Regions from separate parts of the Shewanella sp. SW24 genome, predicted to be linked through region 3. Evidence: predicted binding sites of a transcription regulator. Region 3 holds the regulator's gene; each other region holds the start of a gene.
The links. Region 3 encodes sigma-54, which starts transcription at its own class of promoters, with help from an activator protein. Its sites were predicted from a motif close to GTTGGCACGNNNNTNGNNT; they were not measured.
Positions count from the first base shown of each region.

Region 1: the regulator sigma-54 is predicted to act here: its motif matches at 5,241-5,259, upstream of L5M17_RS15805 (flagellar hook-length control protein FliK).
Region 2: the regulator sigma-54 is predicted to act here: its motif matches at 5,896-5,914, upstream of flhA (flagellar biosynthesis protein FlhA).

Region 1 is NZ_JAKKSH010000020.1:9,023-16,781, forward strand. Features, by position in the region: gene fliF (flagellar basal-body MS-ring/collar protein FliF) at 1-1,300, shown strand, start outside; gene fliG (flagellar motor switch protein FliG) at 1,293-2,345, shown strand; gene fliH (flagellar assembly protein FliH) at 2,332-3,327, shown strand; gene fliI (flagellar protein export ATPase FliI) at 3,296-4,633, shown strand; gene fliJ (flagellar export protein FliJ) at 4,663-5,109, shown strand; gene L5M17_RS15805 (flagellar hook-length control protein FliK) at 5,352-6,950, shown strand; gene fliL (flagellar basal body-associated protein FliL) at 7,035-7,562, shown strand; gene fliM (flagellar motor switch protein FliM) at 7,602-7,759, shown strand, end outside.
Region 2 is NZ_JAKKSH010000020.1:19,691-27,449, reverse strand. Features, by position in the region: gene L5M17_RS15875 (protein phosphatase CheZ) at 1-329, opposite strand, end outside; gene cheY (chemotaxis response regulator CheY) at 343-726, opposite strand; gene L5M17_RS15865 (RNA polymerase sigma factor FliA) at 774-1,487, opposite strand; gene L5M17_RS15860 (MinD/ParA family protein) at 1,480-2,361, opposite strand; gene flhF (flagellar biosynthesis protein FlhF) at 2,366-3,748, opposite strand; gene flhA (flagellar biosynthesis protein FlhA) at 3,760-5,859, opposite strand; gene flhB (flagellar biosynthesis protein FlhB) at 5,968-7,098, opposite strand; gene fliR (flagellar biosynthetic protein FliR) at 7,117-7,759, opposite strand, start outside.
Region 3 is NZ_JAKKSH010000008.1:58,989-66,747, forward strand. Features, by position in the region: gene rapZ (RNase adapter RapZ) at 1-540, opposite strand, end outside; gene ptsN (PTS IIA-like nitrogen regulatory protein PtsN) at 537-980, opposite strand; gene hpf (ribosome hibernation promoting factor) at 983-1,270, opposite strand; gene L5M17_RS08565 (RNA polymerase factor sigma-54) at 1,299-2,777, opposite strand; gene lptB (LPS export ABC transporter ATP-binding protein) at 2,885-3,616, opposite strand; gene lptA (lipopolysaccharide transport periplasmic protein LptA) at 3,613-4,167, opposite strand; gene lptC (LPS export ABC transporter periplasmic protein LptC) at 4,154-4,714, opposite strand; gene kdsC (3-deoxy-manno-octulosonate-8-phosphatase KdsC) at 4,711-5,262, opposite strand; gene L5M17_RS08590 (KpsF/GutQ family sugar-phosphate isomerase) at 5,262-6,239, opposite strand; gene mlaF (phospholipid ABC transporter ATP-binding protein MlaF) at 6,883-7,701, shown strand; gene mlaE (lipid asymmetry maintenance ABC transporter permease subunit MlaE) at 7,698-7,759, shown strand, end outside.

The sequences.
Region 1 (7,759 bases), on a different contig from region 3:
TGTCAGCCAACGCATGGAACAAGCTCGTCTTAAGCATAGCCAAGAAGAAAACCTCGCCCGTGCGATTGAGCAACTACAAAGTGTCAGCCGTGCCAAAGTCATTCTTGCGTTACCTAAAGAAAACGTCTTCGCCCGCAATGCCTCTAAACCGAGTGCAACTGTGGTGATCAATACCCGTCGCGGTGGCTTAGGTCAAGGTGAAGTCGATGCTATCGTCGATATTGTTGCTTCTGCAGTACAAGGTTTAGAACCATCAAGGGTGACGGTAACTGATTCTAACGGCCGTTTATTGAACTCAGGCAGCCAAGATGGCGCGTCTGCGACGGCTCGCCGTGAACTTGAATTAGTACAGCAAAAAGAAGCTGAATATCGCACTAAGATTGAATCGATTCTGGTGCCAATTCTAGGTCCTGATAATTTTACCTCTCAAGTCGACGTCAGTATGGATTTTACTGCTGTTGAGCAAACATCAAAGCGTTTTAACCCTGATTTACCAGCACTGCGCAGTGAAATGACCGTTGAAAATAACACCACTGGCGGCTCTTCTGGTGGGATCCCTGGCGCGTTATCCAATCAACCGCCAATGGAGTCAAATATTCCAGAAGATGCGACTAAAGCGACCGAGTCTGTCACCGCAGGTAATTCGCACCGCGAAGCGACCCGTAACTTTGAATTAGATACCACCATTAGCCATACCCGCCAGCAAGTTGGTGCAGTGCGCCGTATTAGTGTGTCAGTCGCGGTGGACTTTAAACCTGGTGCCGCTGGAGAAAATGGTCAAGTAGCCCGTGTTGCCCGTACCGAACAAGAACTGACTAATATCCGTCGTTTGCTTGAAGGCGCGGTTGGTTTTAGTTCACAACGGGGTGATGTGCTGGAAGTGGTAACCGTTCCCTTTATGGATCAATTGGTTGAAGATTTACCCGCACCTGAACTTTGGGAGCAACCTTGGTTTTGGCGTGCGATTAAGCTTGGGATTGGTGCGCTAGTGATTTTGGTGCTGATTCTAGCTGTGGTACGTCCTATGCTGAAACGCTTGATCTATCCTGACAGTGTGAATATGCCTGAGGATGGCAGATTAGGTAATGAATTAGCAGAAATTGAGGACCAATATGCGGCTGATACGCTAGGGATGCTCAATACTCAAGAGGCGGAATACAGTTATGCTGACGATGGCTCAATTCATATCCCTAATCTTCACAAAGATGATGATATGATTAAAGCTATCCGTGCGCTCGTGGCGAATGAGCCTGAGCTCTCTACTCAAGTCGTGAAAAACTGGTTACAAGACAATGGCTGAGAATAAAACGAAAGAAGTGGCTCCTGCGGCCGCACCTGCCTTTAATATCAAAGATATTAGTGGCGTTGAAAAGACCGCTATTTTACTCCTCAGTTTGAGTGAGGCTGATGCTGCATCCATTTTAAAACACTTAGAGCCGAAGCAAGTGCAAAAAGTGGGTATGGCCATGGCGGCAATGGATGAGTTTGGTCAGGAAAAAGTTATCGGGGTACATAAGCTGTTTCTTGATGATATTCAAAAGTATTCTTCAATTGGTTTCAACAGTGAAGAGTTCGTCCGTAAAGCCTTAACCGCTGCGCTGGGTGAAGATAAAGCGGGTAATCTGATTGAACAGATTATCATGGGCAGTGGTGCTAAGGGGTTGGATTCGTTGAAATGGATGGATGCACGCCAAGTGGCGACCATTATTCAGAATGAACATCCTCAGATCCAAACGATTGTGTTGTCCTATTTAGAACCCGATCAAGCGGCGGAAATTTTTGGTCAATTCCCTGAGAATACCCGCTTAGACTTGATGATGCGTATTGCAAATCTTGAAGAAGTACAGCCTGCCGCACTGCAAGAGTTGAACGACATCATGGAGAAACAGTTCGCCGGTCAAGGTGGCGCCCAGGCCGCGAAAATGGGTGGCTTAAAAGCGGCTGCCAACATAATGAACTACTTAGACACGGGTATCGAAAGCCAGTTGATGGAAACCATGCGCGAGTCTGATGAAGAAATGGCGCAGCAAATCCAAGATTTGATGTTTGTATTTGAAAACTTAATCGATGTCGATGACCGCGGTATTCAAGCCCTGTTGCGTGAAGTGCAGCAAGATGTACTGATGAAGGCGCTCAAAGGCACAGATGATCAGCTGAAAGAAAAAATATTGGGTAACATGTCAAAACGTGCCGCTGAATTATTGCGTGATGATCTTGAAGCTATGGGCCCAATCCGTATCAGTGAAGTGGAAGTCGCACAAAAAGAAATCCTGTCTATTGCTCGTCGCTTAAGTGACAGCGGCGAAATCATGTTAGGCGGCGGTGGTGGCGATGAGTTCCTCTAATCCGAGCGACAATAAATTGTTGAATAAGGTCTTGAGCGAAGGAGATGTCGAATTTAGTCACTGGGCGCTGCCAGATGTGACTGAAGCCGATGATGATTCTATCTCAAATCTGTTCGGCCATTCGAATCATCAAGCCGCTAAGTCGACTACAGTGGAAAGTGTTTCTCCACCGACTATGGCTGAGATTGAAGACATTCGCGCCCAAGCCGAAGAAGAAGGCTTTAGCGAGGGTAAGCAGCAAGGGTATGAGCAAGGGCTAGAAAAAGGGCGTTTAGAAGGGTTAGAGCAGGGCCATACTGAAGGGCTCGCCCAAGGGCATGAGCAAGGATTAGAAACCGGTTTAGCCCAAGCAAAAATATTGCTCTCGCGTTTTGAAACCTTATTAGCTCAATTTGAAAAACCATTGCAATTGCTCGATGGCGATATTGAACTTTCGCTACTGAACCTGAGTATGACATTAGCGAAATCTGTCATTGGCCACGAATTAAAAACTCATCCAGAACAAGTGCTTTCGGCATTGCGCTTAGGTATAGAATCACTGCCGATAAAAGAACAAACAGTCACAATCCGCTTGCATCCTGACGATGTTATTTTAGTCGAACAACTTTATTCCAGCGCTCAATTGACCCGCAGTAAGTGGGAACTTGAAGTTGACCCTTCCTTAAGCCCAGGTGACTGTATTCTCAGTAGTCATCGTTCTTTAGTCGATTTGACCCTCGCATCGCGTATTGATGCTGTGTTTGAGTCTTTACGGAACCAACATGCTCACTTAAGTGACAAGCAGCGTCAATTGCAAGAGGCGATAGAGGTTGAAGATACCGCTAAACACGTTGCTGCTTCTGAGGCTGTGGGATCAGAGCTTGATGATCAGGTTGTCGATACGGTTTCTCAACATGCTGAGGATATACAATCTGCCTCAAACACAGGTGAGCAATTAGAGGCAAAATCAGATGCAAAATCGCCAACATCAACTGCTGAATAGACTTAATCATCATCAGGGTAAGGTGCCGCCATTTCGCGCTGTGGCCAGTGGTCAACTGGTGCGTGTTGTCGGCTTAACCTTAGAAGCAAGCGGTTGCCGTGCGCCTGTGGGCAGTTTATGTTCGATCGAAACCATGGCGGGCGAGTTAATCGCCGAGGTGGTCGGGTTTGATGGCGAACTATTATATTTAATGCCCATTGAAGAATTACGTGGTGTATTGCCTGGTGCGCGGGTTGTGCCTTTGGGGGAACAAACTGGACTCAATGTTGGTTTATCCCTGCTAGGACGCGTACTCGATGGTAACGGCGTGCCTTTAGATGGTTTAGGCGCGTTGCAAACCGACCAACAAGCGCCAAGACATAGCGCTGCCATTAATCCCTTATCCCGCCGTGCTATTACTGAACCGCTGGACGTTGGCGTTCGCGCTATCAACGCTATGCTGACCGTGGGCAAAGGCCAACGTATGGGCTTGTTTGCGGGCTCAGGTGTCGGTAAGAGTGTGCTCTTAGGTATGATGACTCGCGGTACTACCGCAGACATTATTGTGGTTGGGCTAGTGGGTGAGCGTGGCCGGGAAGTGAAAGAGTTTATTGAGGAAATTCTTGGTGAGAAAGGTCGAGCGCGTTCGGTCGTTGTTGCTGCGCCTGCGGATACATCGCCTTTGATGCGCCTTCGCGCCTGTGAAACCTCGACTCGTATTGCCGAATACTTCCGCGATTTAGGCTATAACGTTTTATTGCTTATGGACAGTTTAACGCGCTACGCTCAAGCACAGCGTGAAATTGCTTTGGCTGTGGGTGAACCGCCTGCGACTAAAGGTTATCCGCCTTCTGTGTTTGCAAAATTGCCACGTTTAGTTGAGCGCGCCGGAAATGGTGGCCCAGGGCAAGGTTCAATTACGGCATTTTATACTGTGTTGACGGAAGGAGACGATCAACAGGATCCCATTGCCGATGCTTCGCGGGCGATCCTCGATGGCCACATTGTCTTGTCACGTTCGCTTGCGGATTCGGGGCACTATCCTGCGATTGATATTGAAGCTTCTATTAGCCGAGTCGCGCCAATGGTGATCTCCAATGAACATTTGGAAGCAATGCGCCGCGTGAAACAAACTTATTCTTTATATCAGCAAAATCGAGATTTGATTTCTATTGGGGCCTATGCCCAAGGAAGTGATCCTCGCATTGATAATGCGATACGACTGCAGCCAGCAATGAATGCTTTTTTGCGACAAACCATGCGTGATGCATTTAGCTTTGCCGATAGCCAAGTCATGCTTGGGCAACTTGCTGCACAGTGCAAATAATGGCGTCATCGAATTAATCGAGGTCTAGTATGGCTAACGCCGATCCCTTGTTGTTAGTGTTAAAGCTTGCCAATGATGCCGAAGAACAAGCGGCATTATTGTTAAAATCTGCGCAATTAGAGTGTCAAAAACGGTTGAATCAACTCAGTGCTCTGAATAACTATCGCTTAGAATACATGAAGCAAATGCAATCACAGCAAGGTCAAGCTATCAGTGCTAGTCACTATCACCAGTTTCACCGTTTTATTCGTCAGATCGATGACGCAATTATCCAGCAAAATCGCGTCGTAGCCGACGGTGAAAAGCAAAAAGAATATCGACAACAACATTGGTTGGAAAAGCAAAAAAAACGTAAGGCAGTAGAATTACTCTTAGCCAGTAAAGAGAAGAAGCGTCAAGTGGTTGAACAAAAAAGGGAGCAAAAAATGACCGATGAATTTGCTTCCCAGCAATTTTATCGCCGTCATCAACGTTAGTGAAATGATAGGCATCTTTACTGCTCGCTAGCCGGATAGGCTCTTTAGTTTTTTTGTATTGATGGCATAAGCATCAATTCGGCACCTCTCAGTGTTAATTCTTTTCGATATGCTGTCGTAAAACCTGATGTTTTGGCATCTTATTTGCTTTGATTTAGTCCATGACCCTGCAACCGCAGTGTTTAATTGACGTTTCTACCTAGCCATTTTCTTTTTTTGCTGGGTGATGTTTGGGAGCACTTATGCAACAAATGACCAATATCCTGTTAAGTAAAACAGGCAACTCTGCGGCCAATTCCGCTAAGACATCTTCCCAAGAGTCTAATAATGAAGACTTTTCATCTACACTTGCGTCAGTCACCGCTAGCTCATTTTCTATTTCTGCGTCTAAAAAAACCATTGCTAACACTGATGATACTGTGCAGGTTACCTCTGCTGATAAAGTAAAAGATGACGATATATCAACTGATGACGCCGACGTAAATCTCATTTTTGCCCAAATTAGCATGGCAAATGATATGAAGAAAACGGCATCAGATGGAGATAGTTTGCCGCTAGCATTTTTAAATGCTGAAGAAGATATGACCGAAATGACTGGTGGAGAAAATATTGATACTTCATCAGCGTTATTAACCGGCTCAGCATTGGCATCTACTGTTTCTGCTGAGATTGAACTGGCATCAGATATAGATGAAGCGGGTTTTTCTGCTGAATTACAAAAGTTAGTTTCTACTAGCCCAGATATGGCAGCAATTTCAATCGCAGATGACGTGAAACCATCTTCTTTGACTGATAAGTCACTCGTGCATATTCTTCCCATAGACCCAAATATACTTGAAGCGTCAGCAGATAGTGATGCTGTGATTGATCCAAATTTGACCGATGACGCTTTAGAATTACCTTTAGAAGACACTGAGCTTGTCTCTGCCACTGAAGTCGGGGTGAGTATAGATGAGTCTTTAGTTGAGAATGAGGTCACACTTAATGCTGTGATTAATCAAGCGGGCTTAGCGAACAGTGCAACGATAAAGTCGGTAACCAACACTGCGGCAAAAGCAACGACTAGTAGCTCTACAGTGAATAGTCTCAATACGGCTAATATCGCGACCTCGGGAAATACTTTCGACCTGAATACCTTAGGCTCTTCAACTTCATCTGAACCATTAGATACAACATCTGTAACAGAAAGTGATCTTGATGGGAGTCCCAATTCCGATTTGGCTGCTAACCTATTACTGAAAGATGCTAAATTAACGGTTGCGATGGATATTCCCAGAGACGAAAGTTTTATGGATGATAGTAATACTTTCTCAGAACTTAAGTCGACATCATCCATACAGACACTCTCGATGTCACAATTAAATCGCCAAGAAACCATGCAAGTTCAGTTGTCATTGCGTCAAGGAGTAGAACAGCAAAACCAAATGCAGGAGATGATCCAACGATTTTCACCTGTGATGAAGCAGCAATTGATTACTATGGTGAGTCAAGGCATCCAACATGCGGAAATCCGGCTCGATCCACCTGAACTTGGACATATGTTGGTAAAGATCCAAGTGCATGGCGACCAAACCCAAGTACAGTTTCATGTTACTCAGCCGCAAACGCGCGATCTGGTTGAACAAGCTATGCCAAGATTACGTGAGTTATTGCAAGAGCAAGGGATGCAGTTGGCTGACAGCCATGTTTCTCAAGGCGATCAAGGTGAGCGTCGTGAAGGTAGTTTCGGTGATGGCGGCAGTTCAAATGCGGCAGACATGGATGAAATCTCGGCAGAAGAGTTACATTTAGGTTTAAATCAAGCGATTAGTGTAACTTCAGGTATAGATTATTACGCTTAAGCAGGTAACCTATAGCAATGACTGACATAATTACGTTTCAAATAAAACTGTAATGAGTTTCCGCCTAAATTAAAGAGAATAGTGATGGCTAAGGAAGAATCGTTAGAACTTGAAAGTACTGAAGAGCCTAAGAGTAAGAAGAAACTATTTATTTTTGCTGGTGTAGGCGTTTTAGTCGCGCTGTTAATCGGTGGCGGCGTCTGGTTCTTTATGGGAAGCAGTACCGAAGAGGTTCCCGCCGTAGCAGCAGATAGTGCTGTTCAGGCTGAAGTACCAGCATCAGGAGAAGTAGCTACCGCATCATACGTGCCTATGCCACGTCCTTTTTTATTCAACTTACCAGGGCCTGATAGGGCTCGTTTAGTTGAGATTAAAGTGCAGCTTATGGTGCGTGGTACCGATGATGATGTGCTAACACAAAAACATATTCCGCTGATTGAAGATGCGCTTTTAACGACCTTTAGTGGTGCAGATGTGCAAAAGCTCAGCACGCAAGCGGGGAAAGATGAGTTACGGCAGTTAGCACTTTTGAGTGTGCAAAATACTCTACAGTCAGTAACTGGGCGTAAGGTTGTCGAGAAAGTACTATTTACCGGTTTTGTAATGCAATAACCCTTTAACTTCAGCACCAAAAGAGGCGAAGGCAATATAGTGAGTGATTTATTAAGCCAAGACGAAATTGATGCGCTATTGCACGGGGTTGATGACGTCGATGATGACGAAATTGACGCTGTTGGAGAAGATGCCCGTTCCTACGATTTCTCTTCCCAAGATCGAATAGTTCGTGGGCGTATGCCGACGCTGGAAAT
Region 2 (7,759 bases), on a different contig from region 3:
GCATTAGCCAAAGGTAAACATTCTTCAACCGCATCCATGGTTTTATTTGCAGCTTGTTCGGTCATGTCAATAACGTAATTTAAACGTTGCTTGGCATCGGGGATCTCTGTATTGGCTAATTCAGCAAGACGATTATCAACTTGAAAATCCATCAGCGCACTATGAAGTTGCCGAGTTAATTTACCTACTTCTTCGAATAATTCTCGTTGCAGTGGAGCAGCAAGCTCCCGAAATAAATCATCTGCCTGACTTTGCTCACCTGCACTTAATAATTCAACTAAATGCTGAGCTTGCTCGAGCGTGATGAGCCCTGATGTTTGTGACTTCATAGCTCATCCTTGCTCAAGCGAGTCGTTCGAATATTTTATCTAACTTCTCTTTCAGCGTTGCAGCGGTAAAAGGCTTAACCACATAACCATTCACTCCCGCTTGAGCGGCAGCAATAATCTGTTCACGTTTTGCTTCAGCAGTTACCATTAATACGGGTAAATGCTTTAGCGAATCATCAGCGCGAATTGCTTTTAACAGATCGATTCCTTGCATACCAGGCATATTCCAATCTGTAACAACAAAATCAAAATCCCCCTTTTGCAACATCGGCAGGGCTGTTGAGCCATCGTCTGCTTCTTGGGTGTTATTAAACCCCAAGTCTCGCAACAAGTTCTTGATGATACGCCTCATTGTCGAAAAATCGTCAACAATGAGAATCTTCATATTCTTGTCCAAGGTTTCCTCCGGTGAGCTGACATTCTGTGCTCGATTAATAATTATACTTATGTCCAGTGCTTGAGTTTAGCTTTTAATCGCAACATTGCCTGACTTAATATCTGGCTAACCCGCGATTCACTGACTTCAAGAATGGCGCCAATCTCTTTTAAATTCAATGCTTCATCGTAGTACAGGGATAACACTAATGCATCTCTTTCAGGCAATAATTTAATTGCCTCAACCAGAGCAGAATGAAATTGGTTCTCAGCTAATGCTTCAAATGAATCATCATCGGACCGATCACTCACTGTAAGTATATCCTGAGATACGCCTAAATCTTCTATCCCTATGATTTTTCCGACAGAAACATCGTTAAGAATATGATGGTACTCATCGAGCGTCATATCAAGTTTTTCTGCAATTTCTGTGTCGCGTGCATCACGGCCCAGTTCTTGCTCTAACTCATCAATAGCGTGTGCAACCTTACGATTGTTACGATGAACGGAACGAGGGACCCAGTCGCCACGACGAATTTCATCTAACATGGCTCCACGTATGCGTATGCCGGCGAAGGTTTCAAATTTCGCACCTTTGCCACCATCAAACTTGGATGATGCTTCTAGTAACCCCATCATCCCAGCTTGGAGTAAATCATCTAACTGCACAGATGCAGGTAGTCTGGCGAGTAAATGATGCGCAATTCTTTTAACCAACGGAGCATACTGTTCAACGATCGACGATTTATTGTCTAAACAAGTATACGCAGCGGCTTTATTCACTCGTTTTTTCCTCTTGAAAATCTGGTCGTTGTACTAAACGCTCAACGAAAAACTCCAAATGCCCACCAGGTTGCTGCGGCACAGGCCAGCTCAAAATTTTATTTGCCAATCCTTGATACGCAATTGCAGCTGGTGATTTAGGATAAGCTTCAACCACCAATTTTTGTTTACGAACTGATTTACGTAAGTTTTCGTCAAATGGAATCGTGGCGACTAATTCAAGTGCAACATCTAAAAATCTGTCGGTCACTTTACTGAGTTTAGCAAATAATTCCATACCTTCGCGTAAACTACGCACCATATTGGCAACTATTTTAAAACGGAACACGCCATGCTCACGGCTGAGAATTTTAATCAGGGCGTAGGCATCGGTAATAGAAGTAGGTTCATCACAAACAACGACTAGCACATCCTGCGAAGCACGTGAGAAACTGAGCACCATATCCGAGATCCCAGCCGCTGTATCTACGACTAGAATATCAAACTGAGTCCGCATCTCGCTAAATGCTCGGATTAATCCAGCATGTTGTGCAGGGCTTAATTCCACCATCCCCTGTGTTCCTGAGGTGGCTGGAACTATGCCTATCCCCTTTGGACCACGCACGATAATATCGTCAAGCTCTGCATCACCAGAGAGCACGTGAGAGAGGTTACGCTCGGCACGAATACCCAGCATGACGTCGACGTTTGCTAAGCCAAGGTCAGCGTCAAGTACCAAGACACGCTTGCCTTTTTCGGCTAATGCCACAGCAGTATTAATAGAAACGCTGGTTTTACCCACGCCTCCTTTGCCACCTGTGACCGCGATTACTTTCACTTTTTCGTTATAGGGTTGATTCATCATACGTAAACCACTTGCTTGATCCAGGGTCATAAATCTACTCAAATGCACAGGCCATATTATCTGACCACGCTGTGTCTTGTAATGATTGTTGTTCTGTACTATCTAACGCTGCGAGTGCCTGCTGGGCTAAATCTAGGGTATCCGCAACTTTCATATCTTCAGGAACTCTTTGTCCATCAGTAATATAACTTAATGGTAATCCGTTTTGGATCAACACACTTAATGCCCCTGCTAACGACACAGATTCATCGAGTTTTGTGAGAACGACACCAGATAGGGGAATGCGTTTAAAATGATTGACTGCATCTTGCAGCACACGGCGCTGCCCTGTCGCAGACAGTACCAGATAACTGCGGATAGGTATCCTGCTATTTGCAGTTAAATTATCAAGTTGCTGGTAAAGGCGCATATCTCGCTGTCCCATGCCAGCCGTATCTATCAATACTAGCTTGCGATTCCTAAACTGATAGAGAATTTGTTCTAATTCATTTAGATCATGAGCTTGCTTTACTGGACAGCCCATTATTTTGCCATAAGTTGCTAATTGCTCATAGGCTCCGATGCGATAATGATCTGTGGTAATTAAAGCAACATGTTCAGCACCATGATGTGCCGCAAAACGGGCAGCAAGTTTAGCTAATGACGTTGTTTTACCAACCCCAGTAGGACCAACTAATGCAACCACTCCGCCCTGCTTAACAATGTCATCGCCCTGATTATCAAGCATATTCGCAAGACTTTGTGGTAATGCTCTGACTAATTCAGCTGGCGTATAATGCTGGCTCAGCGCGGCTAATTTATTCGCAACCGCAGGGGAGAATTCAGCCTCAAGCAATTTGGCTTCGAGCATAGCACCGACGGGATCGATGCGTTTTTTATGTTCCGTCATCAAGGAGGATACTTGATGTGTCAGTAAATTACGCAGTGATGCTAATTCATCACGCATAGCCTCAATATCAGCACTTTGTTTCTGTGATGTTTGTGGCTTTTTATCAAACGAGGAAGGTGCTTCACGATGTTCTGGTTTCACAGCAGTAGGGGCTTGTAAGCCCTTAGCCCATGCTGGTAACTCGGCATCAACTTGCTGATGTGACATTTGTTGATTCAAACGGCTTTGCTGCTTCTCAAGTAAGGCTTGTAATGAGTCTGCTGGTGCGGCTGGCTTAGCGCGAGTTTCTACACGAACTGGCTGCTTAGCACCTAGGGACACGAGATCGTCGCTCACGTCCATAAAGGTCGGTGCTGGCGCAGTGGCTGCAGTTTTCGCTTTAGGTTCGTCATAGTCAACGGCAGCGACAATTTCGATGCCACCGTTCACTTTTTTATTTGACATAATGACGGCATCTGAGCCGAGTGTTTCTTTCACTTGGGCCAGTGCGGCGCGCATGTCTTTGGCAAAAAATCGTTTAATCTTCACTTATGCGTCCTCTACTGGCCGACTGCAGATACGATACGTATTTGCTTCTCATCAGGTATTTCTTGATATGAAATGACTCTGAGATTAGGAATAGTATGTTTAACAAAGCGTGACAGCGTCGCGCGTAACATACCTGACGTCAACAATATGGCGGGTTGTCCGACCATTTCTTGCTTCTGAGCCGCATCGGCAAGGGACTGCTGCATGCGTTCTGCAAGACCGGGTTCAATATTAGGACCATCACCACCGGTTGCTTGCATTGACTGATGCAACATCTGTTCCAACTCTGGCGCCAAAGTAATGACGGGGATTTCGAGCTCTGGGCCTGAGATTTCCTGAACTATCATACGTTTCAAAGCGATACGTACAGCGGCAGTCAAGACTTCAGTGTCATTACTCTTAGTGCCATATTCTAACAAAGTTTGCACTATAGTACGCAAGTCTCTAACTGAAACCCCTTCATTTAATAGGTTCTGCATCACTTTTACGACATGTCCTAGTGGCATGATATCTGGAATAAACCCATCAACCAGCTTAGGTGAGTGTTTTGCAAGCATATCCATCAGTTGTTGCACTTCTTCGTAGCCTAACAACTTAGCAGCATTATTTGTGAGTAATTGACTAATATGAGTTGCAACAACCGTCGCAGCATCGACGACGGTATAACCTAGTGTTTGTGCGTGCTCACGTAACTCAGGGGCGATCCATACAGCTTCCAGACCAAAGGCGGGGTCGCGCGTTTCGATACCATCGAGTTTGCCATAGACTTGACCAGGGTTGATCGCCAATTCGCAATCATGACGAATATCTGCCTCTCCGACGACGACGCCCATTAATGAAATGCGATACGCATTAGGCGATAAATCTAAGTTATCGCGAATATGCACCGCGGGCACTAAGAAGCCTAGTTCCTGAGACAACTTTTTACGCACGCCTTTAATGCGGCTTAGTAACTCGCCACCTTGACCCTTGTCTACCAGAGGGATCAAACGATATCCAACCTCAAGACCAATAGTATCAACATGATGTACATCGTCCCAACCTAGCTCTTTAGGCTCTTTATCTTGTCTTTCTATTGGACCCGATTTCACTTGTTCTAGCGCTTTAAGACGTTTGTTTTCATTTCGTTTATAAACAAAATAAGCTGCACCAGCAGTCATAAAGGCAAAGCTTAAAAACGCCATGTGCGGCATACCAGGAACAATACCCATGACAAACAGGACTCCGGCGGCGATACCCAATGACTTATGACTGTCAAACATCTGACTCATCATCATTTGGCCCATATCACCTGACTCGTTTTGACGAGTCACCATCAAGGCTGCGGCGATTGACAATAATAGACCAGGGATCTGCGCCACTAAACCATCACCGATAGTCAGTAAGGTATAAATTTCAACCGCTTCAGAGAAACTTAAGCCATGCTGCACAATCCCTATGATGAAACCACCTACGATGTTGATCACTAAGATCATGATACCGGCAATCGCATCCCCTTTAACGAATTTGGACGCACCGTCCATCGCACCATAGAAATCGGCTTCACGGGTCACTTCGGCACGGCGTATTCTCGCTTGGTCTTGATTTAAGGTTCCAGCATTTAAGTCAGCATCGATTGCCATTTGCTTACCAGGCATAGCATCCAAGGTAAAGCGGGCACTGACTTCTGCGATACGACCTGCACCTTTAGTCACCACCGCAAAGTTGATGATAATCAAAATGATAAATACCACTAGACCAACGGCATAGTTACCACCGATCACCACAGAACCGAAGGCTTCAATCACCTTACCTGCGGCATCACCGCCATTATGACCCTCGAGTAAAACCACACGAGTAGAGGCAACGTTAAGCGCAAGACGTAATAATGTCGCCACTAGCAGGACACTTGGGAAAGCAGCAAAATCCAACGGTCTATCAGTATAAATTGCGACTAATAATACGATGAGCGCTAAGGCGATGTTGAATGAAAAGAGTATGTCTAATAGAAATGGAGGGATAGGTAAAACTATCATGGCCAATGCTGCGAGTACGAGTATAGGAGTGCCTATACCTTTAAACGTGCTCAAGCGCATTTGTTTTACTTGACCTAAGGTCGCTCTAACATCCATTCATATTTACCTAAACTTTGACGTATGACAGCATGAAAGCAAAAAATACGCCAATAGCGTATTGGCCTGCAATAATATCACGACTTCAAAGAATTTTTAGCTTAGGTCTTAATATTTTAACTCATCGGGAATGGGTTGATTAAGCGGGATTGGGATAGGCTTGCGACCTCGACCTTTTTGGTACTGGCGCAACTGAAATACATAAGCCAAAATCTGTGCCACGGCGGTAAACAACCCTTCAGGGATTTGTTGATCTAACTTAGTCGTATGGTATATAGCTCTTGCTAATGGCGGGGCAGAGACGATTGTCACATTATGGGCCCTTGCTATCTCACGAATTTTAAATGCGACATCATCGACACCTTTGGCAACAACGAAAGGCGCGACTGAACGCTGCACGTCATATTTAATTGCTACCGCAAAATGCTCTGGGTTAACAACTATTACATCGGCATTGGGTACTTCGGCCATCATTCGACGTTGAGCCAACTCGCGTTGCATCTGCCGTACTCGCCCTTTAACTTCAGGCTTCCCTTCAGTATCTTTATACTCATCTTTTACTTCTTGTTTGGTCATCTTAAGTTGTTTGTTGTGATTCCAAAGTTGAAATGGCACATCTATGACAACAATAAACAAAATCGAGGAACATAACAGGATAAACATCCAAACCAACAAATCTAATGCATGGTAAACATTACCAGGAAGATGGTCGCTAGACAGCAACATGATGTCATTGAAATAGAAGCTTAATAAAAAATAAGCAGAAAACGCTACTACCGAAAATTTAGCAATGCCTTTGGTGAGTTCAACCAAAGCCTGCACGCCAAACATGCGTTTAAAACCAGCAAGGGGACTCATTTTACTGGCTTTTGGCATCATAGCTTGGGCCGAAAAATTGATCCCTCCAAGAGAGACGTTACCAATAAACGCAACAACCACAATCAGTAGCATAATTTTAGCCATGGGCCAGGCTATTTCACTCGCAACAACACCCCACACTTTGAACATTTCATTAGTATCAAAAATTTGCGCCCTATCCATGGTAAATACAATTTCAAACACCCGAGTTAGGCTAATGGCCAAACTTGGGCCTAGCATATAAAACCCACATGCCGCCGAAATCAATACCGCTGCAGTGCCGAGTTCTTTCGAACGTGCAATTTGTCCTTTTTCTCGCGCCTGTTCTAAACGCCTCCCCGTGGGTTCCTCTGTACGTTCGCCACTTGATTCTTCAGCCATGGGCTTCTCCTAATCCCATCATATCAAGCCATCAGCGTTACATTGGAGCGCTAACATATCGCAAAGCAACACTTGAGCCGTCGACCATACTTCATCGAAGTGTGCCATTACCGGTGTTAGGGTTAACCACAGAATAAACAGTCCACCAATCATAGTGATCGGAAAACCAATAGAGAAAATATTCAATTGCGGTGCGGCGCGGGTCATGACCCCGAAGGACAAGTTGACTAATAACAAGGCGATAATCGCAGATATCGACATAGTGAGTGCCGCACCAAACATATACGACCCCCAATCAGCCAGTGATCGATAACTTGTGAGTGTTAAGCCTTGATTAGAAATTGGCAAAGTTTCAAAGCTTGCCACTAGCATACGGATCATCAAAAGATGGCCGTCCACAGCTAAGAAAATCAATGTCGCCAATAAAAGGAAAAAGTTACCAATAACGGGTGTTTGTTGGCCAGAACCTGGGTCAACCATAGAGGCAAAGCCTAAACTGGTCTGCATACCAATGATCTGTCCAGTGAGCACAAAGACTTGCATTACCATTTGAGTCACAAACCCCATGGCAACACCGATAATAATTTGCTGCGCGGTGATGAATACTGCGCTTAACGAAAATAAATCCACATTTTGAGTTGGAGGAAGAACGGGTGCTATC
Region 3 (7,759 bases):
CATAAAGTCTGCTTCGGTGGGCATTCCGTGCTTAAAGCCAAAGGACTCGAAGTTGATCACGAGTTCTTTATCGACACTACCAAGGAGAATTTGTCTGACTTGGTCGCTTAAATCATAGATATTCAGATTCGACGTATCTATGTAGTGATCGACCAGTTTTGACATAGGCTCGAGCAGTTTCCCCTCCAGCTTTATCGCTTCTTGCAAAGACACTCGGCTCTTCGACAAAGGATGCAAACGGCGGGTTTCGCTGTAACGCTTGAGCAGAATTTTATCGCTGGAGTTAAGGAAGAAGCTCGTTAACTCAGTATCTGGAGGTAGGCTAGCGAGTTGTTTTACTAAGACCTTATCCTGCTCAGGCATGTTACGCACGTCGACACTGATGGCGACGAGATCGTTACTGCCTTTGAGTTGCTCAAGCAAACTGCCAATCAATGGCAAGGGAAGGTTATCGACACAATAATAGCCGAGATCTTCGAGTACCCTAAGGGCGACAGATTTGCCTGAGCCTGAGCGGCCCGACACTATGACCAGTTTCATCCAGTGATTACCTGATAGAGTTCCGTTTCATCATGCGTCTTGCGTAATTGCTTTAATATTTGCTTGTCGCTCAGCTTTTCGGCCATGCAAGACAAGGTACTTAAGTGCTGCTGACATTGGTCTGCAGGCACCAGTAGTGCAAATAAAATATCAACAGGTTGCTTATCGATAGCATCAAATGCTATCGGCTCTTCACACTTAATTAGTATGGCAATGGGCTGATCTATATCGGCTAGTCGACCATGTGGAATGGCGATGCCGTTACCTATACCTGTGCTCCCCATCTTTTCGCGCGCCACTAGGCTTTCGAATATCTCTTGAGATGAGAGGGTCGGGTACTGGGCAGCGACTAAGTCGCTGATGAGTTCCAGTACCTTTTTCTTGCTGCCCGGAGTGGCGCAGGTAGTGCACTCCGGCCGCAGTATGGTACAAAGTTCCATTATTAGTGTTTTGTTAACTTCTCTTTGTGTTTAATAACCTGACGGTCAAGCTTGTCAATCAGGGCGTCTATAGCGGCATACATGTCAGCATGCTCTGAAGTAGCAAAAACTTCACCACCTATGAGGTTTATTCTCGCTTCAGCAATCTGTTGCATTTTCTCAACATTGAGCACAACGTGCACATTATTGATCTGTTCGAAATGGCGTTCAAGTTTTGAAAACTTTTCTTCTACATATGCACGTAACGATTCGGTAATTTCGATATGGTGCCCACTTAGGTTTATTTGCATAGAAACGTCCTCCGATATCCACTGTAGGTTATAAACTTTTACGCTGATTAGAAGGTGGAATAAGCATAGCCTCTCGGTACTTCGCAATGGTTCTGCGGGCTACGTTGATCCCTTGTTCTGCCAGAAGTTGTGCCATCTTACTATCGCTTAATGGTTTTTTCTGGTTTTCCGCTGCCACCAGTTTCTTTATAAAGGCTCTGATTGCTGTGGATGAGCACTCACCACCATCGTCAGTACCGACGTGGCTAGAGAAGAAGTATTTTAGTTCAAAAAGTCCCTTAGGGGTATGCATGTATTTTTGAGTTGTGACCCGTGAGATGGTGGACTCATGCATTTCTACCGCTTCAGCAATATCGTTAAGCACCATAGGCTTCATGGCTTCTTCACCATACTCAAAGAAACCTTGCTGATATTGCACTATGCAATTAGCAACTTTAAGCAAAGTGTCGTTACGGCTTTCTAGACTCTTAATAAACCATTTAGCCTCTTGCAGATGGCCGCGAATAAATTGGCTATCGGCTTGGTTTTTTGTGCTGCGTGCCATAGAAGCATAATGTTGATTTACATTGATTTTGGGCATGCAGTCAGGATTAAGCTCAACGACCCAGCGGCCATTTTTCTTCGACACAGACACATCTGGGATAACGTATTCGTCATTATTGGGTGTGATCAACAAACCTGGGCGAGGATTGAGAGTTTGGATAAGTGCTATACCATCCCTTAATTCATCCTCTTTTAATTTAGTCTTACGCATCAATAACCTAAAGTCTCGGGCGGCGATCAGATCTAAATGATCTTTGATCAGCATACGGGCGTTTTCTAGGTTGGGAGTATCAGCGGCGAAATGCGACAGTTGGATCAACAGGCATTCACTTAAATCGCGGGCGGCAACGCCTATGGGATCAAAATGCTGAATACGCTTGAGTACGGCTTCGACTTCGTCAAGCTCAACTTCAGGATTGCCCATGGCTTCGAGAATTTCTTCAGTGCTTTGGGTGAGATAGCCCTGATCGTCGATGGCATCAATAATGGCGGTGGCAATGGCTAAATCGGTTTCAGAAAACGGCGTGAGGTTTTTTTGCCATTCTAAGTGTTCGTACAAACCTTCACTGGTCTCGCCTTGGAAGGGCATATCGTCTTCACGACTGCCGCCGGGGCCTGAGTTTGGGGAGGCGGTAAACACTTCATCCCATGTGGTGTCCATGGGGAGCTCATCGGGCATGGATTCTTTGGTTAGCGACTCTGCCGTGTCTATGGTGGAGCTGTCTTTTTCTGGTGGCAGAGTGCTAGATTCACTGAAATCCGTATCGGATAGCGTTTGGTTTACAGGGTTTTTAGTGGCGTCGAATTGATCCTCTTCCAGCTCGAGAAGGGGATTAGAATCTAATGCTTGCTGGATCTCTTGCTGCAGTTCCAGTGACGACAGTTGCAACAGACGTATAGCCTGTTGTAGTTGTGGCGTCATGGTTAACTGTTGACCCAGTTTGAGCTGGAGTGACGCTTTCATGTTACCGCTGATCCCTACGTTATTATTGTTAGATGAGGTCGCTTATTATTATCTTGAGTGAAGCCCAATGGCGGTATAAATTGCCTCCATTGGCTTCGCTCGATTAACTATAGCCTGAATTGTTCACCTAAGTACACAGCCCTAACTTGCTGATTGTCTAAGATCTCTGCTGGAGTTCCTTCGGCAATCAGGTTTCCGTGACTCACAATATAAGCATGTTCACATACATCTAATGTCTCGCGGACATTATGGTCTGTGATCAGTACGCCAAGGCCGCGACTTTTGAGTTGTTCGATAATCTTCTTGATGTCGATAACCGAAATAGGATCGACGCCGGCAAACGGTTCATCGAGCAAAATGAACTTAGGATTAGCGGCTAAAGCCCGCGCAATTTCGACGCGACGACGTTCGCCACCCGACAATGACATGCCTTGGCTGTCACGGATGTGGGTGATATGAAACTCTTCGAGCAGATGTTCTAGTTCTTCTTCTCGTTCTTCGTTTTTAAGTTCTTTACGAGTTTGCAGTACGGCCATGATGTTGTCATGAACAGTTAGCTTACGAAAGATACTGGCTTCCTGCGGTAAGTAACCTATGCCTTTGCGGGCACGCAGATGCATAGGATCTGCGGTTAAATCATCATCGTCGATAAAGATATGCCCCTTATCGCTCTTCACTAGCCCGACAACCATGTAAAAGGTCGTGGTTTTACCGGCACCGTTTGGACCGAGTAGGCCAACGACTTGACCGGTTTTTACCGTCAGACTGACGTCTTTAACCACTTGGCGACTCTTGTAACTTTTTGCCAGATTTTGTGCTCTTAAGGTGATTTGGGTCATTTAGAGTCCTGCTTTTTTACAGGTTTATCCGCCGGAGCGTCTGATTTAGCATCATCTTGATAGTTTTCAGGCTGAATAATAGTGATCACGCGATCGTCACCACTGCCAGTACTCTCGGCCATCAATTTCTGTTGAATCATGTTATAGCGGATTAAATTGCCTGTAACTTGGCTACCTGCTTGATCTAATGACGCCATACCTTTCAGTGTTAAGGTGCGGCTTGCCATATCGTAACGAATTTCTTTCGCGCTTGCCGATGCTGGGCGACCATCGTCTAATATTTGGCTATACGTAGCAGGGTTGCCTGTGGCGACCAAAGTTTTGCTATTTTCACCTTCAGCGGAAAATGCACGCAGTTCATTTGCTTGGATTTTTATTGAGCCTTGGGTAACTTCAACTGGACCAAAGAAGATGATCTGGTTGTTTTTGATATCCGCAGTTTGGCTCACAGCTTTAATTTTGACTTCTTGCTTTAAGTCGCCCACTTTCGCGAAAGCACTCATGCTCATAATTAGCATTAGGCTGGCAAGTAATACGTTATTTTGCTTCATATGTTCCTACTACCTGACTGGTCAATTGCACTTCTTGCGCGTTGAGGTCGGCATAAAGGCCTTGGCCTTGAATATTAAAATCTTTCCCTGTGACGTAAATGGTACGGTCAGAGGTCATTATCATAGTGTTGAGATCGAGTTCCAGATAACTGGTGGACAAGGTCTGAATCGGTTCTTCTGGGCTAATGGCATCGATAATAACATTATTTTCTAATACAACCTTGCCAGTTTCCTTGTTTAGCTTGCCCTGATCAGCCCTGAGCTGCCATTGTGCTTTACCTTGGTCTGGATAAACAAGATAAACAGGTTGAGTAAAGAAAGTTTGATTCGTTGAATCATAATGTTCCATGTGTTTCGCCGTCACACGGCTATTCACTAGTCCTTGCTCATTGAACTCAACACTGCGCAGATCTTCAACGATGAAATCTGGGGTATTTTGATCTTTTACTCTGTTATCGGAATCACCGCTGTGTTTGTTCTGGACCTGCCAGTAAAGCGCTAGTGCGGTTCCAAAAAAAGCGATAATCGCGAGTGTCACACGACTCATATACTCATTCCATGGGCCGAAGTGAATTTATTTTGACTTAGGAGTAACAGATCTGTGAGTTCACGCAGTGCACCGTGGCCACCATTGAGCATAGTCACAAAATGGGCGTGTTGGCGTACATAGGGGTGGCCGTCAGCAACACTGACCGCTAAACCGACGACATTCATCACGGGGAGATCGACAATATCATCACCGATATAAGCCACTTCTTCTGGGGTGACACCATAAAGTGCGAGCAATGCTTCATAGGGCTCGAACTTATTGTCTACGCCTTGGTAAATATGGGTAACACCAAGGGCTGTCATACGGTTTTCAACGATTTTGGATTGACGTCCTGTGATCACGGCGAGGTTGAAACCGCTGGTGAGTAGTGATCGCACGCCATAGCCGTCGCGGGTATGGAAAGCTTTGAGCTCTTCGCCGCTATTACTCAAGTAAATACGGCCGTCGGAAAACACCCCATCGACGTCACAGATTAACAGTTTAATCTTTTGCGCGCGTTGCCACACATCATCACTGATTGGGCCGTAAAATCCTTGCTGTGGCATTAAATGACTCCTGCTTTTACCATATCGAGCATGTTAAGAGCGCCGATAGGATGGCGATCTTTATCGATAACAATTAATCCGTTGATATTTTTTGAGTCCATCACTTGCAGTGCTTGGGCGGCCAATACATTATCCGTGATCGTGACGCAGTTACGGGTCATCACATCGGCAATGGGCGTCGTGCGTAAATTCACTTCGGCATCAATAACGCGGCGTAAATCACCGTCGGTGAAGATACCAACCAGCTTGCGCTGATCATCGATAATCGCCGTCATGCCTAAGCCTTTCTTGGAGATTTCGTACAGAGCTTCTGTGATGCAAATATCGTGGTTAACGAGCGGTAAGTCATCACCGCTGTGCATGACATCGCAGACTTTTAACAATAACTTGCGTCCTAAAGCACCGCCAGGATGGGACATTGCAAAATCATCACGGGTAAAGCCTTTCGCTTGTAGTAGCGCAATGGCGATGGCATCGCCCATCACTAAGGTCGCGGTAGTGCTCGACGTTGGGGCAAGTCCAAGTGGGCAAGCCTCTTCTGGGACTTCGATACATAAATGCACTTTAGATAATCGCGCCATATTCGATTCGGGTTTACCCGTTACCGCAATAACAGGCACGCCCATACGTTGGATGACCGGCATTAAGGTGAGGATTTCACTCGACTCACCAGAATTTGAAATCGCTAAAATCACATCGTTATCGGCCAATACACCCAGATCGCCGTGGCTGGCTTCACCCGGATGCACAAAAAATGCGGGCGTTCCTGTGCTGGCGAGGGTGGCAGAAATCTTATTGCCGATATGGCCCGATTTGCCCATTCCCATGACAATCACTTTGCCTGTGCAGTTGAGGATCAACTCGCAAGCTTCTGCAAATTCAGCCGAATCAACATATTGATAAAGATTGTCTAGGGCTGACTTTTCAATGTCGATAACTTTACAACCCCATTGGCGCAGTTGTGATTTGTCTACCATGTCTATCTCTCTTTTTGCATTGTCTTTGTCGCCCCATTGATGGGATTGGAATAGCACAATTTGGTACGCGATAAAGATGATATGTAATAGGCTTTCTGCCAAGTATTAGTTTGTTTTCAGACAATTTAGCTTATGTATTGCTGTGGTTAATTACCGAAAACAGCAAAACAATTGCGGCAGGCTAGAGCGATTGATCCGACTCGTCAAGTTCAGCTGCGTTAGCTATTCATGCACAATAACGTGTTTAGCGGCAGAAGGTCTTGAGCAATATCATCGTCTTTGTCGTTTATTTCAATGGATTTATCCCATATCGCAGCGGGTATTACCCTATGGGATGCCTCTATTGCGCAATTGCGTATCGACTCTCCCCGATAAAAGTGGGCGAAGAGTGAGCTAAGTGCGAACGAATTAGCCAATACTGCCAATTCTGCAACTAGGTTGAAAACATTAAGTAACATTTTACCTGTGCAGAGTGAAAACTTAGGGCGCATTTTCGCTGTAAATGAGGCAAATTGAAAGTATCGCAGGGCGATAGTGTCGATTCGGTTGTAGGTTAAAGCGCAATTACGTACAATTTGCGGCTCTTCGATTGGTCAGTCTAGGAAGACTAGGATCACCTCATTTGCAAATGTCGGAATCAAGCATGACTCAAGAACAAACGCCGTTGGTTGAGATCCGTAATTTGGGGTTTAGCCGCGGTCAGCGTGTGATATATGAAGATATTAGCCTGTCCATTCCAAGGGGCAAGGTGACGGCGATCATGGGGCCGAGCGGCATAGGCAAAACGACCCTGTTGAAATTGATTGGCGGCCAATTAACGCCTGACCATGGACAAGTTTTATTCGACGGTCACGATATCCATGGCGTGAGTCGCAATGAATTATTTAGTCTGCGTAAGCGGATGAGCATGCTGTTTCAAAGTGGCGCGCTGTTTACCGACATTAATGTGTTCGATAACGTGGCGTTTGCACTGCGTGAACATTCTGGACTGCCTGAAGACATTATTCGCACTATCGTGCTGATGAAGCTTGAAGCCGTAGGTTTACGTGGTGCAGCTCAGATGATGCCAAGCGAGTTATCCGGTGGTATGCAACGCCGCGCCGCATTGGCTAGAGCCATAGCGCTTGAACCTGAAATGGTGATGTACGATGAGCCTTTTGCAGGGCAAGACCCAATATCGATGGGCGTGTTAGTAAAGCTTATTCGTGAGTTATCCGATGCGCTGAATCTGACTTCAATTGTAGTGTCCCACGATGTGGATGAAGTGCTTGGCATTGCCGATTATGTATATGTGGTGGCTGACAAAAAAGTCATCGCCCACGGTACCCCTGAAGAATTAAAGTACGCTGATAATCCGCAGCTGAAACAGTTTATTCAAGGTGCTCCGGACGGCCCTGTGCCGTTCCATTATCCGGCAAATGATTACCAGCAAGAATTAATGGCAAAAGGAGTTGGCAAGTGAAGTTAATCGACAGTATTGCCGACTTAGGCCGCAGCGCGATTGAGCTAGTGCTCGGCTT